Regions from separate parts of the Paenibacillus sp. MMO-58 genome, predicted to be linked through region 2. Evidence: predicted binding sites of a transcription regulator. Region 2 holds the regulator's gene; each other region holds the start of a gene.
The links. The regulator LexA, encoded in region 2, represses DNA repair genes until DNA is damaged. The targets are predictions, from matches to a motif close to CGAACATATGTTCG.
Positions count from the first base shown of each region.

Region 1 (6,050 bases), on a different contig from region 2:
TTTCAGCCAATGGCCTTTAACGGAGAGAACTTGAAGGCAGGACAATGCTTGGTGGAAAAGAATCAGCTGGTGCTGAATGTTCACATTCCGGAAGGCGAACCGCTAACTCCCGATGCCGTATCGCATTCTTTCCTTTTAGCCCGGAAGTTTTTCCGAGGCATCCCTTCGGTTTACATTTGCAGTTCATGGCTGCTTTACCCCGGTCTTGACCAGGTGCTGAAGGCTGAATCGAACATTCTGAAGTTTCAACGGCTATTCTATATTTATGAAGTGAACGAAGCATCAAGGGAAGCGGAGCAACGCATCTTTCATCGGTTAGAGACAAATCCCAATGATTACGGGGAAGAAACGAGTCTGCAGCGAGCAGCGAAAGCCTTATTGCTTAGTGGCAGGAAACTTGGCAGCGGAAGCGGTATCTATATACCGGAGGAAGGCGATTAATAGATAGGATCGTTTCCAAGCGTTAATCATGCTATTATTTAATAGATATTTCCATTAGTCAGCCACACTTGAAGGGAGATTCGATAATGAAATTTGGGATCAGCACCTATAGCTACTATCAAGCGCTTCAATCAGGGGAAATGGACGTTCTTGACGTCATTGCCACGATTGCTGAAATTGGCGGCGAGCATGTTGAAATTGTGCCGCTTGGCTTCAATTTGACGGAGAATCCGGAATTAATTGAAGCGATCCGCCGTAAAGCGGACGAGGTGGGCATTGCTATCTCCAATTATTTGATAGGCGCCAATTTTGCCGGTAAAAGCGAAGCGGAATATGAGCAAGAGATTGAGCGTGTTATGCGGGAAGTGGATATTGCGGCGAGGCTTGGCGTGGGGCTTATGCGCCATGACGTGGCATCTTCACCGGATACGTCGATCCGAAATTTCAACAACGAGCTTCCTAAGCTGGCAGAGGCTTGCCGCCGGATCGCCGATTACGCGGCTGCGAAGGGAATTACGACAACGGTTGAAAATCACGGCTATTTCCTTCAAGCCAGCGATCGTGTTCAGGCTCTCCTTCATGCAACGGACCGGGACAATTTCAAAACAACGCTGGACGTCGGCAACTTCGTCTGCGTGGATGAGAATCCAATTGTTGGCGTCTCCAATAATATCGAATATGCGGCGATGGTACATATTAAAGATTTCTATGTGCGTCAACCTGAAAGCGACCTTGGCGATGGCTGGTTCCGTTCCACCCGGGGCAATTATTTGCGTGGGGCTATTGTGGGCCAAGGCGATATCGACATGCGCCGGGTGCTTGGCATTGTTAAGCAATCCGGGTACGACGGTTATATTTCCGTTGAGTTCGAAGGCTTGGAGCCATGCCGGTTTGGCGTGCAGCAGGGCTTAAATCAATTGAAGAAGATCTGGCAATCGTTGTAATGACAGGTGGATTAATGATCATTTTTAACAAGGGGACGCGGCATTGCTGCCGTCCCTTTTTTTGTTACACGGGGGTAGAGAATTTGTGAAATCTTAAGTAATTTTGTTTCCCGCTATTCCGACTTAACCTAAGGAGTGTATAATCACCGCTAGAAAAAGACAGGAATGTAGGTGGGTACCATGCTGTCACTAAGAGAACGCTTTCAACGAGCGCTGTTCGTGAATCAAAATAGTGAGCTGACACGAGCTTTATTACGTCCTAGTCGAAGGGAGAATAATATTATGATCGGATTATCCAAGGGGAGACGATCAGCTTTGAAACCGAGCTGCATGGAAGAAGCTTATACAAGACCTTAATCCCGTACTACAAGCAGGAGCGCGTTATAGGAATTATTGCAACGGCCGTCGATATTTCCGAGCTTAAAAACTTAGAAAAGATGCTGCGCTTGTCGGAGATGAATGCGGCGCTTGGCGAATTGGCTGTTGGCGTGGCGCATGAGATAAGCAATCCGCTGACGGGCATAAGGGGATTTGTACAACTTTTAGGCGAATCACTGAAGAGGTATGGCATTGAGAAAGAGCAGCGCTAGGTCGACTTAATACAGACCGAGCTCTCCCGTATTAACGACCTGGTCAGTGTTTTTCACGACCAAACAGTCAGGCAATGGCTTAGGGCTCTTTATCTCCAAGCAAATTATTGTTGAAATGGGCGGGGAGCTGACAATTGAGTCGAGTTCATCGGGAACGGTCGTATCCGTTACTTTTCCCGTGGAGAGGGACTACTGAGATGAAAAAAAAGAGTATTTGATCGTGAAAGATCAAATACTCTTTTTGCCTATGTTCCTAAACAACATTTACTCGTTATGCGTGTCTACGATTTCTTCCAGCACGGAGGAAGGCTCCGTACTAGCTGCAAGCACTTCTTGGTCAGTTTGGTTAGTGCCTTGGATTTGTTCGGCAGCTTGCGCTTGACGGTTTAATTGCTTCTCAACTTGTCCGATTCCGTGGGCCCCTTGATGGCCGCGGCTTGATGTCATAGGTTTCTCCACCTTTCTTGTTTGTCGTGCAACCGGTATTAATCGGCCTGAATAGTATATCCAGCTAAACCAGAATAATGATGGGAAGAATCATCGGTCTGCGTTTTGTTTTGGCGTACAGGAATTTTCCGACGGACTCTTTAAGGCTTTGCTTGTACAGATTCCAAGGCTTATGGAGCTTGTTCTCCTTCTCCAGCAGCTGTTCCATTTCCTGAAGCGTGATCCGGTGTACTTCCTCCATTAATCCTTCCGATTCCTTCACGAATACAAAACCGCGGGAAATAATGTCCGGTCCGGACACAATCTTATTGTCGTTCTTCCCGATCGTAACCACAATAATAAGAATGCCGTCGGCAGACAACACCTTGCGGTCGCGCAGCACCACGTTGCCTACATCGCCGATCCCTAGCCCGTCGACGTAGGTATCTCCGTTCGTAACGCTTCTTTCGTGAAAAGCCTCCGAGCCTGCAAAGTCCACGACATCGCCGTTATTCAGGATAAAGATATTGTTTGCTTTTACCCCAACGGATTCGGCTAATTCGCGATGCAAGTGCAGCATCCGGTATTCGCCGTGTATGGGAATAAAGTATTGCGGCTTCATAAGCGTAAGCATCAGCTTCAGCTCTTCCTGGCTGGCATGTCCGGATACATGCATGCCGGTGCTTGATCCGGAGCCGTAAATGACCTTGGCTTTCCTCTCGAACAGGTTGTCCACGATTCGGGCGACATTCCGCTCGTTCCCCGGAATAGGGGAGGAGGCGAAAATAACGGTATCGCCGGGATGAACGGCTAGCTGCCGATGATTGCCGCTGGCAATCCGCCCCAATGCGGCCATAGGCTCGCCTTGACTGCCCGTGCACATCACGGTGATTTCATTTCGTTTGTATTTATTGACTTCGGCAATGTCCACGAGCATATTGGAAGGCATATTAAGGTAGCCCAACGTAGAGGCGATATCCACCACATTAACCATGCTTCTGCCGGCCAGGGCGATTTTTCGGCCGGTCTTGACCGAGGCGTCAATAATTTGCTGAAGCCGATGGACATTGGATGCGAATGTTGTGATAAAAATCATGCCGTCCGCATTATAAAAAGCTTCCTGAATATTCGCCCCAACCAGACGCTCGGATGGGGTAAAGCCCGGACGTTCCGCATTGGTGCTTTCGGATAACAGCGCTAATACGCCGTTTTTCCCGATCTCCGCCATCTTGTGAATATCGGCGTATTGGTTATTGACCGGGGTAAGATCGAATTTGAAATCCCCGGTGTGGACAACCGTTCCTTGGGGAGTATGGAATACGATGCCTAGGCAATCCGGAATACTGTGGTTGGTGCTGAAAAAGCTGACGGGAACCGTTCCCAAGGTAATCTCGGATTGCGGTTCAATCTGATGAAGGGTTGTTGAACCCAGCAGACCATGTTCTTTCAGCTTCCCTTTGATTAGACCAAGCGTAAGCCTTGTTGCATAAATAGGCATATTTAATTGTTTAATAATATAGGGGATTCCGCCAATATGATCTTCATGGCCATGCGTGACGACAAGGCCACGGACTTTGTTCTCATTTTCGATGAGATACGTAATATCCGGAATAATTACATCAATGCCAAGCAAGCTTTCATCCGGAAATTTCGATCCGCAGTCTACAACGATCAGATCATCGCCGCATTCGATGACGTACATGTTTTTTCCGATTTCATTAACCCCGCCAAGAGGGATAACCGACAATTTATGATTTGCCGCCATGAACCAACCGCCTATCCATAAATGTTTTTTTCCTCATTTGGTTGGTTTTCCCGATCTTTAGGGTCATTATTCTCGAAGAGATTGATTAAAAGCGGAAGTTTAGTTATGATAATAAATAGAACATATGTTCCTATAATATTATTGGAGAATGGGGATTGCCATGGCTGTTGAGATCAGAGATATCGTCTCTAAGAGCATTTTAAGCGAAGCAAAGGGTTACTTGGATATCGGCTTTACCCATTCCCTTAATCCATACAGCGGGTGTTCGTTTGCCTGCAAATATTGCTATGTGAGAGAAATGCCTATCCAGAAGTTCAAACAGATCCCATGGGGAGAATGGGTGGACATTAAGACAAATGCCGCAGACATTTACCGAAACGAAGTGAATAAGCTGCGCCGGAAAAATATGCCGATTAATATCTTTATGTCCTCGGCAACCGATCCTTATCAGCCGGTCGAACGGGAAGCGGGGATTACAAGGCGGATTTTGCAGGAAATGCTGGAGGCTCCTCCCGATCTGATTCAGATTCAGACGCGCAGTCCGCTTATTAGGAAGGACCTCGATCTTATCGTCCAGCTCAAGGACAAATGCGAGGTTCTTGTATCGATGACGGTAGAGACGGACCGTGAGGATATGAAGCGGTTATTTGCTCCCTACGCGCCGGGTATCAAGCTGCGGCTGAAGGCTCTGAAAGAGGTGCATGATGCCGGGATAATGACACAAGCTGCAATCTCTCCGGTGCTGCCGTTTACGCCTGACTTTCCTAAGGTACTGGAAGGAATAGCGGACCGGATCTGGATCGATACGCTAACGATCGGAGATGGTTCCATGGGGAAGAGGTCCAAGCGTTTAGGCATGCCTCAGTTGTTTGACGACCATGACCTGACGGATTGGTACCGGAGCGATATTCATTCCAGGGTCGAGTCGTACTTTCGGTCTTTCTATCCAAGCGAGATGATCCATGTGTCGAAGAGCGAAGCTTTTCCGCTTAATTAAGCATGATTTTCAGTAGCCCTTTTTCGGATTTTTGGTATGATGAATGTGGTAGATTCTTCAATTAACTTATCGTTCGGAAGAGGGGGGCCATATTAATGTTGTTGGGGCAAAATTCGAAGCTCGTCATGATCGGAGACTCCATTACGGATTGCGAACGGGCTAGACCTAGGGGAGAAGGACTGTTTGGAGCAATCGGGAAAGGGTATGTATCGCTGGTAGATTCGTTGCTTACCGCAGCCTATCCGGAGCTGGGCATTCGCGTGGTAAACATGGGGACTAGCGGCAACAACGTCCGGGATTTGACGGATCGCTGGCAGACGGATGTTCTGGATCTTCAGCCGGATTGGCTGTCAATTATGATTGGCACGAACGATGTATGGAGGCAATACGACTTGCCCGCTCAGACCGAGCAGCATGTCTACATAGACGAATACGAAGAGAAGCTGGAGGCATTGGTGGAGCGTACCAGACCAACGGTGCAGGGACTTGTGCTGATGACTCCGTTCTACCTTGAGCCGAACGAAGCGGATCCGATGCGCAGAACGATGGATCAATACGGTCGGGTTGTCCAAAAGCTAGCATCCAAGTATAATACCCGTTTCGTGGATACGCAGGCGGCGTTCAACAAGGTTCTAGGGTTTATTTATCCGGCAACTCTCGCCTGGGACCGGGTTCATCCCAATATGTCGGGTCATGCCGTGCTTGCCCGGGCATTTCTGCAAGCGATTGAATACGATTACAACCGTGGGTTGTAAGGCGGCTTGATGTAACCTTTTGCTTTCATTCTCCGTCTGTTTTGGAAAGGGTTTAGTGGGGGAGAAGCGTTATGAGAGGGGGAATTGTACTTCTGTTCCTCCTGCTGCTTACCGCATGCGGGGGCAAAGCGC
Region 1 covers NZ_JBBCVY010000004.1:173,419-179,468, forward strand. Annotated here, with positions in the region: gene WFJ73_RS14400 (acyltransferase domain-containing protein) at 1-441, shown strand, start outside; gene WFJ73_RS14405 (sugar phosphate isomerase/epimerase family protein) at 528-1,385, shown strand; gene WFJ73_RS14410 (histidine kinase dimerization/phospho-acceptor domain-containing protein) at 1,841-1,975, shown strand; gene WFJ73_RS33390 (ATP-binding protein) at 2,022-2,171, shown strand; gene WFJ73_RS14415 (hypothetical protein) at 2,240-2,422, opposite strand; gene WFJ73_RS14420 (ribonuclease J) at 2,487-4,166, opposite strand; gene WFJ73_RS14425 (SPL family radical SAM protein) at 4,327-5,163, shown strand; gene WFJ73_RS14430 (SGNH/GDSL hydrolase family protein) at 5,259-5,918, shown strand; gene WFJ73_RS14435 (hypothetical protein) at 5,990-6,050, shown strand, end outside.
Region 1: the regulator LexA is predicted to act here: its motif matches at 4,284-4,297, upstream of WFJ73_RS14425 (SPL family radical SAM protein).

Region 2 (6,050 bases):
AATTTTTAGAAAATCAAGAAGTTCTTTATGAACATTGGGATGCAACTAAACTTCCTGCTCATCTTCAAGAGAAATTCGTACTCTCCGATGAAGAGAAAGCAGAAGTTCTGTCCACTTTCAATGCTGATATTACGGATCTTGCCGCTCGCCGCGGTTACAAAACTTGGGACATCATTACATTATCCGATGCAACTCCAAACCTTGATGAACTGCTGAAGAAATTCGAATCCGTTCATACACATACAGAAGATGAAGTCCGCGCGATTACAGCCGGGAAAGGCATCTTCGTTATCAAAGGTACCGAAGAAGTTGGTTACTTCGACGTTGAACTCGAAGCCGGCGACGTTATCTCCGTACCGGAAAGAATCCCTCACTTCTTCACGTTGATGGATAACCGCCAAATCGTAGCCGTACGTCTGTTCATCGAAACAGAAGGCTGGATTGCGCATCCGTTCGAAGACCCTGCTTTCGTTAAATAAGATCTTTTAAAAAAAGCCCCTCGTTCCATCATCCGATGGCGAGGGGCTTTGTCTTGTTCATTATTGCTCGAGAAGCAGCAGCAGTTCTTCCAAATGAGTAATCTCATGCGAAGGAATGATTTCGTCATTGCGAACCGCACCATGACGGTTCACCCATACGGATGTCATGCCAACCGTATTCGCACCTAGAATATCGGTAGTCAGCTTGTCGCCAACCATAATGCCATGATCCGGCTCGATTCCGAGTCGTTCCATCGCATGGCGGAAGATGGAAGCTGCAGGCTTGCCCTCACCATACTCGCCCGAGATAATGATGTGATCGAAGTAAGGAGTCAGCTCAGGAACGCCGGCAAGCTTCTCGCGCTGCAGATCCGGAGAACCGTTTGTCAGCAAAAGCAGCTTGTACTTTCCTTTAAGCGCATCCAGCACGCGGAACGTTTCGTCATAGACAAACGGACGTTTGCGGCGTTCCGCAGGGAACTGCTCTGCCAGCTTAGCGCCCAGCTCTTCGTTATCAACGCCAAGCGCACGCAAGCCGAGTGTCCAAGCTTCCTTGCGGTAACCCGGCGCAAGCTGCTCCAGCTTGCGGAACTCTTCCTGCTCGCCTTCGCGAAAATTCGCCCAGAGCCCTTCAAACGGGTTAATACCGATCATCTTCGTGAACGGGAACGTCTCATAGGATTCATAAAGAGCGCGCGCTTCTTTGCGTACGGCTTCTTCAAGCTGCTCCGAGTCAACGCCGGCAGCTTCCGCACCGGCTTGGCATGTTGCTTCAAATGCTTCTTTTACGCTGCGGTCATCCCACAACAGCGTATCGTCAAGATCAAATAGAACCGCTTGCTTCCCCATAATTCGCATAACTCTCCTACTCTTTTTCTATTTTTGTTCAAAAGGCAAATTGTGTGTTTTGGCGAAATCCTGCAGTCTGCTGCTGATCTCATCCGTTGGATAACGGTTAAGCAGCCGCGAGAATACCCAGTTTGCGCCTTTTTGCTGCATGATCACTACAGCTCCGTTTTGAACGCTGATCCCTTTAATGTTGGTTACATGCAGCTGCTTGTCCCCCGTCATTTTACGGGTCTGGATATAATCTTTGCCGATTGAAATGTAAGGACGGCGCAAGAAGAAAATAAGCGCCAGGAAAATGTAGCAGCCGATCGTTACCCAGAACATAGACGTAGGCTCAAAGGATGGATCCGTCGTAACGAAAACGGTATACATACTGATCAACAAAATGAGCACAATCGGGAATATGTAGTTGCGGCCGGTAAAACGGTCTACCTTGGGTTTAGATGAAGTGCCAATCTGCGATGCTCCATGCTTTTTACGCGCTTTGTTAATTTGGTTCGTATTTTTGCGCACTTTGCGCTCCCATGTGCGTGACAAGCTTATTCCTCCTATTGTATATTGCAAGCGCCGTTCATGGAACGGCGCCAACGCTAGCTATATAAATGTAAAGCCATTAGTGAGCAACATCGTTAGGATCGCCGTCTACAATCTCAATCGTATCCAACTGCTGGCGGAAATTCCTTTTGAAATTCTCCAAATATTTCTGACGCAATACGGCACGTTCCGCTATTTCCTCTTCGGTTAAACCTACCGTTTTATTTTTACGGGATAATTCGTTAATACGCGCGATGACTTCTTCCACTGCCTTCACCTCATTTGCTTATTACTCATCCTTCTTACCTATTTTGACTTTTAACGCGAGCAATTGTCAAGGCAATGATAGAAGAATAAGAAAAGGACAGGCAATTTCGAACATCCTGTGTCCGAATTGCCTATCCTTCCGATTATATAGCCTATTTAGGAATAATTAACACCTGTCCTGGCCGTAGCTCGACCGAGCTTAATTGGTTGCGTTCCTTAATCTTGTATATGTATTGTCTGATGTCCTTGGAGCCCTCAGTAAAACGATCTGCAATCCCCCACAACGTATCTCCAGCCGTTACGATAACCGTTTGCTCATTCGCTGCAGCCTCTTGAATATGATCGGACGATGCATTCGTACGCATCATAAGGAAACTTGTAAAGAGAAGAATGAACACTGCGGCACACACAATAAGTTTAAATGCATGACGTTGAAGGTGATGTCCCCGCGATTTGAACGTTTTAGCAGTTTCTTCATTATGGATACTTTTATAAAAAGATGGATTCATGATCATTATTATCGCTCCCCGAACGTTTGTTCTGTTTTCTTATGTCCTTAGAATAACACGAACAAATGTTTGTAGTCAATAAAAAATGCGAACTTTTGTTTTTAAGAACTTATGTTTGTACGAACTCCGGTTCTATGCTATAATTTTCTTCAAATAGTATATTGGAGTGATTCACGTGTCTAAGATTTCGAACCGCCAGCAGTCGATTCTTGAATTTATTAAGAATGAGGTTCGGGACAAAGGATACCCGCCTTCTGTTCGCGAAATCGGCGAAGCGGTTGGCCTGGCGTCAAGCTCCACCGTTCATGGCCATCTGGATCGGCTTGAGAAGAAAGGCCTGATCAGACGAGATCCAACGAAACCTCGGGCGATCGAAATTTTGGATCAAGACGGTGTTGACGGCATTATCCTCCCCGCTGTGGCTCAAGTGCCAATCGTCGGCAAAGTAACGGCAGGCGTGCCGATTACGGCGACTGAGAATATTGAAGAGTACTTCCCGTTATCCGCACACTTCGTAGGCGACGATGAGGTATTTATCCTGAATGTCATTGGCGACAGCATGATTGAAGCCGGTATACATAACGGCGACTATGTTATCGTCCGCCAGCAGCAAACCGCCAACAACGGCGATATTGTAGTAGCCATGACGGAAGATGACGAAGCGACGGTTAAGACCTTCTACAAAGAGAAGGATCATATCCGCCTTCAGCCGGAGAACTCCACCATGGAGCCAATCCGTTTGAACAATGTCACCATTCTTGGTAAGGTAGTTGGCTTGTTCCGTGACTTCCACTAATCCGTTCGAATAAAAGAGGCTGTTCCCGCTAATCCGATTTGCATTCGGTTAGGGAGAACAGCCTCTTTTTATTTACCTGATTATGGTATTATCGTATTACTTGTTGGTAACGAGGTGGTTAAGCGTGAAGAAGAAATTAACGAGGTCCGTATTCGATAAATCCATAGCCGGAGTTTGCGGAGGAATCGCCGAATACTTCAACCTTTCATCCTTGTTTGTTAGACTTCTTTTCCTTCTCTTTATCCCCTGCAATCTTATCGTCTACATCATTCTTGCGAACATTATTCCCGTCAGCCCTCCGACTTTATATAGGAGATAGAAAAAATCCCTTGACGCTTAGAGCGCCAAGGGATTTCCTTCCTAGTACAGCGTCAGATACTGATCGCGTTCCCATTGATGGACTTGTGTTTTATACATGTCCCATTCAATTTCCTTCAGCTCATAGAAGTGAGCCAAAGCATGCTCGCCTAGTGCTTCGCAGATAACGTCGCTGCGGAGCATTTCGTCGAGTGCTTCCTTCAGATCGGAAGGAAGGCTTGGCACGCCTGATTCCAGGCGCTCTTCTTCCGTCATGATGTAGATATTACGGTCTACAGGTGCCGGAAGGGCAGTTTTGTTCTTGATGCCGTCAAGGCCGGCTTTCAGCATTACGGCAAGAGCGAGGTACGGGTTAGCAGCCGGATCCGGGTTGCGAACCTCGATACGCGTGCTAAGGCCGCGGGAAGCCGGGATACGGATCATTGGCGAACGGTTGCTCGCCGACCAAGCTACGTAGCAAGGGGCTTCATAACCTGGAACCATCCGTTTGTAAGAGTTGATCGTAGGGTTCGTAATAGCCGCCATCGCACGCGCATGCTCCAGAATACCGGCCATGTAGTAACGTGCGGTTTGGCTAAGACCCAGACGATCCTTCTCTTCATAGAATACGTTAGTGTTGCCTTGGAAGAGCGATTGGTGACAGTGCATACCGGAACCGTTTACGCCAAACAGCGGTTTCGGCATGAAGGTAGCATGGAGGCCATGCTGTCTCGCAATCGTCTTAACAACAAGCTTGAACGTTTGAATTTGGTCTGCGGCTTTGATCGCGTCCGCATATTTGAAGTCGATTTCGTGTTGGCCGGGAGCAACCTCATGGTGGGAAGCTTCAATCTCGAAGCCCATCTCTTCCAGCGTCAGTACGATTTCACGGCGGCAGTTCTCGCCCATGTCCATTGGCGCAAGGTCGAAGTATCCGCCTTGGTCATTCAGCTCGGTTGTAGGCTCTCCGCGCTCATCCGTCTTGAACAGGAAGAATTCCGGTTCCGGACCAACGTTCATTGCCGTAAAGCCCATTTCTTCCGCTTCTTGCAGCGCACGCTTCAGAATACCGCGCGGGTCGCCCGCGAACGGAGTGCCGTCAGGCATATAAATATCACAGATCAGACGGGCAACGCGGTCTTGCGCAACCCATGGGAATACTACCCAAGTATCCAGATCAGGGTATAAGTACATGTCAGATTCTTCGATACGAACGTAACCTTCAATGGAAGATCCGTCAAACATCATTTTATTATCTAATGCTTTATCCAGCTGGCTTACCGGAATCTCTACGTTTTTGATCGTACCGAGTAAATCGGTAAATTGAAGACGGATAAATCGAACGTTCTGTTCCTCCGCAATGCGTTTAATATCCTCTTTTGTGTAGCTCACAGCATTCATCTCCTTCAAAAGAATTGTGAAGCAATTCTTGCTTCGGAAGCATACGCTTAAAGAATTGCGAAGCTATTCTTACTTCGTAAGCATCAGCATTAATAGGACATGCTAGCGCTTGTTCAAGAAACGGGACAACTGACCTTGAATAAGCGAAGCCTGGCCTGGACGTTTCTCCAGCAATTGCTGCTTGAGAAGGCGGTGCAGCTGCGCGTCGGATAGCTCCTTGCGCTTCACTTCGGACTGCTCGCTTACGATTGTTGCATCGTCCGATTCTTTTGAAACCGGATTCATGACTTGCTTAATGCCGGCGATATTAACGCCTTTTTCGATTAACGCCTTAATTTCCAATAACCGTTCCACGTCATTAAAAGAGAACAGTCGCTGGTTGCCCGCCGTTCTGGCGGGAACGATCAATTCATGCTGCTCATAATAACGAATTTGACGCGCCGTTAGATCCGTCAGCTTCATTACGATACCGATCGGAAATAAGGCCATGTTTCTACGAATATCGTCACCCATGTCGCATCAACCTTCCAGTCGCTCATTTATATACCTATCATAACGCCCTACCAAAAACGTGTCAAGTTGTGTTAGGTTTAATTACGTTTAATTATGATAAGCCCGTTGTTTATGAGTCGACGTAACGCTGTGAGAACACCAAACTTCGCATGGGCAAACGTCAAACCGCCTTGCATATAAGCGATATACGGCTCGCGGATAGGTGCATCCGCAGACAATTCGAGACTTCCGCCCTGAATAAACGTCCCGGCCGCCATAATAACCGGGTGCTCATAACCCGGCATGTCCCATGGCTCAGGCACAACATGCGAATCCACCGCCGCAGCCTTCTGAATGCCCTGTACAAAAGCGATCAGCTGCTCCGCACCGCCAAAACGTACGGCCTGTATGAGATCTGTACGGGGC
Region 2 covers NZ_JBBCVY010000001.1:1,127,487-1,133,536, reverse strand. Annotated here, with positions in the region: gene WFJ73_RS05220 (acireductone dioxygenase) at 1-479, shown strand, start outside; gene WFJ73_RS05215 (HAD family hydrolase) at 540-1,328, opposite strand; gene WFJ73_RS05210 (hypothetical protein) at 1,356-1,865, opposite strand; gene WFJ73_RS05205 (DUF896 domain-containing protein) at 1,942-2,130, opposite strand; gene WFJ73_RS05200 (LysM peptidoglycan-binding domain-containing protein) at 2,282-2,644, opposite strand; gene lexA (transcriptional repressor LexA) at 2,814-3,434, shown strand; gene WFJ73_RS05190 (PspC domain-containing protein) at 3,517-3,753, shown strand; gene glnA (type I glutamate--ammonia ligase) at 3,795-5,123, opposite strand; gene WFJ73_RS05180 (MerR family transcriptional regulator) at 5,235-5,645, opposite strand; gene WFJ73_RS05175 (methionine gamma-lyase family protein) at 5,723-6,050, opposite strand, start outside.

Region 3 (6,050 bases), on a different contig from region 2:
TGCCCGTAATCTACCACAGATGCAGCTGGCCGCCCGGGGATACCGGTTCGATGCATTCCGCGGTGTCATTCTTGACGCTCCCGACTGCCGGGGATACCGGATAGGCTTCGAGCTCTTCCGCCGCATACGGCAGGAAAAGACGCTGCAAGGCCTGCGGGTCCTGCACGGCCCGGTCGAGCCAGAAGGGCTCGTCCTCCCGGCGCAAAATCACGGGCATCCGGTCGTGGATCGGGGCCATCAGCTCGTTGGGAGAGGTCGTCATAATGGTACAGGTGCTGACCGTTGTTGTGCCGTCCGGCGCAAGCCACGATTCATATAGACCCGCCATGCTGAAGATGGAGCGGTCCTTTCGGACAATACGCATCGGCTGCTTGCCGCCGTCCGTCTTTTTCCATTCGTAGAAGCCGTCTGCCGGGATCAGGCAGCGCTTGCGGCGGAGCGGCGTCTTGAAGGCCGGCTTCTCGGCGGCTGTCTCGGAGCGGGCATTGAGCATTTTATTGCCCATCTTCGGATCGTCCGCCCAAGGCGGAACAAGCCCCCACTGCAGCTCGCCGAGCCGGTTGCGCTGACCGTCATTAATAATGGCAAGCACCTGCTGGCCAGGCGCCACGTTATATTTGGGACGATGGTAAGGCACCTTCGTCTCGCCGATCATATAACGAATCATCAGCTCCTCGAGCGATACGGTGATGGTATATCTTCCGCACATGGCCAGTCCTCCTAAAATTTTTTTTCGGAAATTAAGTGATTTTCGCGAAACAAAAACACAGCTCCACAAAACTTGTGCGTTCTTTGCTTTTTATTATGCATGAACAGGCGGTCTGACGGCAAATACTTGTGTTACCAGGATAGGAGGAGGGCGGTCGATGTTAAGCAGGGGGAGAGGGCACGGCCGCTTCGGAAGACGGCTTCGCAAAATCAAACAGTTCTTTTCTCTGCCTGCCGCGGCATGGGATTATGCGGTGGGCAAATGGCATGGCCTCGAGGCTTCGCATGAGATGCTCGCGGAAGCAGCTCCGCTGCAGCTTGCCGAGGATGCGGTCGCCGAGCTGGACGGAGAATGGCGGAAGCTGGAGGAGCAGCAGGCGGAGCAGGTGACCGGCGCATGGAGCGGGCAAGAGAAAATCCTTATCGAACGGATTCGGGCGGAGACCTCCCGTCTGAACCGCAATAACGTGACGCGGACGGAAGCCTACCGGTTGATGTATCAACGCCATCCGGAGCTGCACTGGGCGATGCTGGCCCATCTCGTTTCCCGCAACGGCGGGTGGAATATGACGGATCTGGCAGGCGAATGGCTGCCGCAGCTGCTCCCGGGCGATAAGCGCCAGTCGGTCTTCTTGCTGCTGGAGCATGCGAATACGTTTATTTTTGGCGATGCTTATCCGCAGCTGCTGCTCTATGAGGAAAGCGTCCGCGTGCAGCGTCCGTTGTTTCATCTGCTTCCGGCTTTTGGGATAACACGGTTTATGAAGCCGGTATGGGAGCAATTCTGGCGAAGACGCGATTCCGTGCCTCTAACGGTAGCGCTTATTGTGAACGAGCAGCATTTCATTGAGCAGCGGGTAGTACAGGACGATTACTTCCGCAAAAACGTGCTCGATACCCTTTTCTTCGGCATGCAGTCGCTGCTGCAGCTGAACGCGGTGATGTTCCCGTATCATACCGAAGGGGAACGCGAGCTTCGGCTGGCCGGATTAATCATGGAGGACTTCGACGATGTGTCCGAGCGGATTGAATTCGGCAAGTCATTGTATGCGATATTGTTCGGCGTACCCCGGGTACGGGGAGGGGCGCTGGCCTTTGCGGCGAATGCGCGCCATACAGGGTCAAGGGCGGACTATGCCCCGCATCTGTTCGCCCGGGTACGCCGGGAGCCGCCCACAGCGCTGTACAAGGAGCGATTGTTAGGCGGCAAGCTTCTGCCGGGAGCCGCGCCTCTCTACAGCCCGGAGCTTCGCGATGCCTGGGCGAACCAGAAGCTCGAGACCGCGAAGCGGGAAGACTGGTTCGGCTCGGCTGGCGGCATCCTGCCGTATTTCCGAAAGCTGAAGCTCCCCCGCAGCTTCGAGTTGACGAACGAATACGGCCTGCTGCTGAACAAAATTGAGCTTGCCGTGCTTGCTGCCCAGCAGCTGAGGCAGGAGGAGGAAGGGAAGAAGCCGCGTCCTTGAAGACAGCCCCAAAAGAAGCATGCTGTTCCAACCCGAACATCAGGCTTCTTTTGGCTGTTTTACGGGCAGGATCGGCTTCTGGCCCAACTGTTTGAAATTACCTTTAAATATCCCTTGCATAGCGAACATACATTCGGTATATAATAATATACGAACATACTTTCGCATTTGTATTGGAGTGGGGATTATGGAACGTGTCATTATGCTGATTGACTGCCAGTCGTTCTACGCGTCCGTCGAGAAGGCGGCGCATCCCGAATATAAGAACGATCCGGTCGTTGTGGCCGGCGATCCTTCGAGGCGTTCGGGCATTATTCTGGCAGCTTGTCCGCTTGCGAAGCAGTACGGCGTGACGACCGCCGAGACCCTTGGCGAGGCGCTGGGCAAATGTCCGCATCTCGTCATTATCAAGCCGAGGATGCAAGCTTATATCGATGTCTCGCTAATGATTACCGACATTTTTCGTTCGTTTACCGATCTGGTGGAGCCCTTCTCCATCGACGAACAATTCCTGGACGTTACCGGTTCCTTGTCTTACTTCGGCACGCCCGAAGAAATTGCAACGCAGATCCAGACCAAGATCATGACCTATACCGGCGTATGGGCCCGGGTTGGCATCAGCTCCAACAAGATTCTGGCCAAGATGGCCACGGATATTTGGGCGAAAAAAAACGATACCGGCCAGTTCACTCTTCCGAAATCCGAGGTGGAATCTTTATTATGGCCGCTTCCCGTGAACAAAATGTTTGGCGTCGGCTCGCGGATGACCGCGCATTTCCAGCGCATGGGGATCTCGACGATCGGAGATCTCGGCCGTCTGCCCCTGCCGGAATTCAAGCGCAGGCTGCAGGCGCGGATGGGCCGCAACAGCGATATTCAGGCAGAGCTGTTCTGGCAGACGGCAAACGGCATTGACCCAAGCCCGGTCAAGCCAAGCACCCATGACGCGCAGCAAGCGGTCGGTCATCAGATGACGCTTCCCAGGGATTACAGCAAACCGCAGGAGATCGACGTTGTCCTGCTGGAACTAAGCGAGGAGGTATGCCGACGCAGCCGGGCCAAGGGCTATATGGGCAGCGTCGTTGCAGCAGGCGCGCAAGGCGCGGATTTCGACCACCCGACCGGCTTTTTCCGCCAGATGACGGTACCCGACCCGACGAATATTACGAAGGAAGTATTCGCTGCGGCCCGCACGTTATTTTATGCCCATTGGGACCGGCTCCCCGTCCGCAAGCTTGGCGTGACCTTATCGAAGCTGGTTCCCGACGACCAATATCAGCTTACCTTATTCGGCAATAGGGAGAAGGAAAGAAAGCTGGATCGCGTCACGGACGCGATCCGCCATAAATTCGGAACGACCTCGATTCTCCGGGCGTCCTCGCTGCTCGAGTCAGCCCAGGCCCGTGAGCGCAGCGTCAAAATTGGAGGACACTACAAATGAGCAAGAAACTGGAAGGAAACGGCCGCTGGGAATCCAGCCGTATGATGCTGCCTGAGCACCGGGAGCAATATTTAGAACGGCGCGAGCCGTCCAAAGCCTCCGGACCTGTCCCCGTCCCAAGCAAAGAGGAGCTTGAGCTTATCCGCGATTACGTACTGCTCCCCATGATGCTGACGATCGTAGATAAGAACTGCAAGGAAATCGAGCTGTCCTTCTACTCCATGAAGCAGCTCTTTATGAAAGCCTCTCGCGTCTTAATGGGGCATATACACACGGATCTGACCGCTGTCCGCAAAGCGCTTAAGGAGCGCAATATCCGGGTCTTCCTCGAGGAGAGCGACAGCGAGCATGGAGCGATTCATTACAAGTTCGTCTGCCGAGGCTACGAGGACCGCTTCTCCATGATCCGCGATGCGGCCCGCGCAGAGATTAGCGTCCGCATCGCCAAATATATCTCCACGATGTTTAAGTGAACCTTACAAGAGCACCCTCGCCGGCATACGGCGCGGTGCTTTTTTATTTGGTCAATTAAACTGTTCCCTGCGGTATACCTTCGGAGACATCCCGTAAACCTTGGTGAACTGGCGGGTGAAATAGTTGCTGTCGTTAAAGCCGCTTTTATAAGAAACTTCCGTAATCGGGACATGGGTTGTCTTAAGCAGATTGCAAGCATGCTCCAGGCGGAGGCGCAGAAGATAGGCAAAGGGCGTCGTTTGATAATAGGATTGAAATATCCGGTTTAAGTGCCTGACCGAAATATCCGATTTATCGGCGATTTGCTCACGCGTAAGCGGCTCAAGATAGTGGTCTTCCATAAAGGAAATCGCATTCGCCAAATGCATCAGATTTCCTTGGATTCCTTGCTGGTCCTGATTCTGATACTGCCTGGACAAATAAACGACAAGCTCCATGAAGCGTGACCGCAGCATAGTCTGATAGCCCTGAAGCTTGTCCGTGTATTCCTCAATCATAAAGGCGACGAGGGAGGATACGTATTCCAGACCCGGGATCGGCAAGCTGAGTTTGCTGCTGAAGGACTGGATATTCCGATAAAACGGTTCCAGGACGAACAACGCCCGGAAGCCATTAGAGGATCTCAGGTCGGGGCCGGCTGAAGCAAGGATGTCCGGACGGTACATGATGTTGCAGATCCGGAAATCATGAGGATCCTTGTAGGCATGAGAGGCAGCGCCGTCAATAACAAAGACATCCCCCTTCTTAATAAACGAAGCTTCGGTGTTTACGATATGCGTCGCATTCCCGTTCAAAACGATAACGAGTTCGGAAAAATCCACATGATCATGAAGATACATGTCCTCGTCATGCCCGCCATACCCGATATAGAACAGAAATTGCTCGTCGGAGGTAAACCAATTCAAATGGACGCTTCTCATAGACTTAAGACTCCCCTCAAAAACATGACGTAAGCTAGTTTGATGTCCTAATCATGCTATTTTAAGACCTTAAAATCAAGGATTAGGTCTAATTTTCTCCATTATAATGCTAAGTGAACAAGAAAATGCAGAGGAGTGGTACAGATTTGTCCGTCATAAGCATTTGGCAGCGCATCGTTCGGCAGCGATATCTTTATTACATGTCGGTCCCTTTTGTCATTTTTGTTTTTGTATTCAGTTATATGCCGTTATGGGGCTGGACGATGGCTTTTCAGCAATTTCGAGTAGGCAAATCCTTCTTCGACCAGAAGTGGGTCGGCTTGGATAACTTCCGGATGTTGTTTCAGGACGATCAATTCTTTAATGCGCTGCGAAACACCTTGGCGATGAGTTTTATGGGGCTCATTGCGAGCTTTACGATTCCGATCCTCTTCGCCGTTCTGTTGAACGAGGTCCGTATTTCGTTTCTGAAACGCTTCGTACAGACGGTTTCCTATCTGCCGCATTTTGTCTCCTGGGTGGTTGTTGCGGGGATTGTGACGAAGATGCTTTCAGCGGAGAATGGCGTTGTGAATCAAGTGCTGGTAAGCCTGCATCTGATTCATGAGCCGATTCAATTCATGGCGAAGGAAAATTTATTCTGGTACGTGGTGACAAGCGCGGATATTTGGAAAGAAACCGGCTGGAACGCCATTATTTATCTGGCCGCCATTGCCGGGATTGGTCCGGAGCTATACGAGGCAGCCCGGGTTGACGGTGCAAGCAGGCTGAAGCAGATTTGGCATATTACGCTGCCGGGTATCCGTTCCACGATTATTATTTTGCTGATTATGTCAATCGGTCATCTGATAAGCATCGGGTTCGAGAAGCAGTTTCTCCTCGGGAACAGTCTGGTAAAAGAGAAATCCGAAGTTCTTGACCTGTATGCCCTTAACTACGGACTGGGAATGGGACGTTATTCGTTCGGCACCGCAATTAACATTTTTAACTCCGTAGTAAGTCTGATCCTGCTATTCGTCGCGAACGGCATTTTCAAGAAAA
Region 3 covers NZ_JBBCVY010000002.1:524,052-530,101, reverse strand. Annotated here, with positions in the region: gene WFJ73_RS08150 (SOS response-associated peptidase) at 11-709, opposite strand; gene WFJ73_RS08145 (DUF2515 domain-containing protein) at 867-2,174, shown strand; gene WFJ73_RS08140 (DNA polymerase IV) at 2,362-3,615, shown strand; gene WFJ73_RS08135 (hypothetical protein) at 3,612-4,088, shown strand; gene WFJ73_RS08130 (AraC family transcriptional regulator) at 4,140-5,009, opposite strand; gene WFJ73_RS08125 (ABC transporter permease) at 5,210-6,050, shown strand, end outside.
Region 3: the regulator LexA is predicted to act here: its motif matches at 2,297-2,310, upstream of WFJ73_RS08140 (DNA polymerase IV).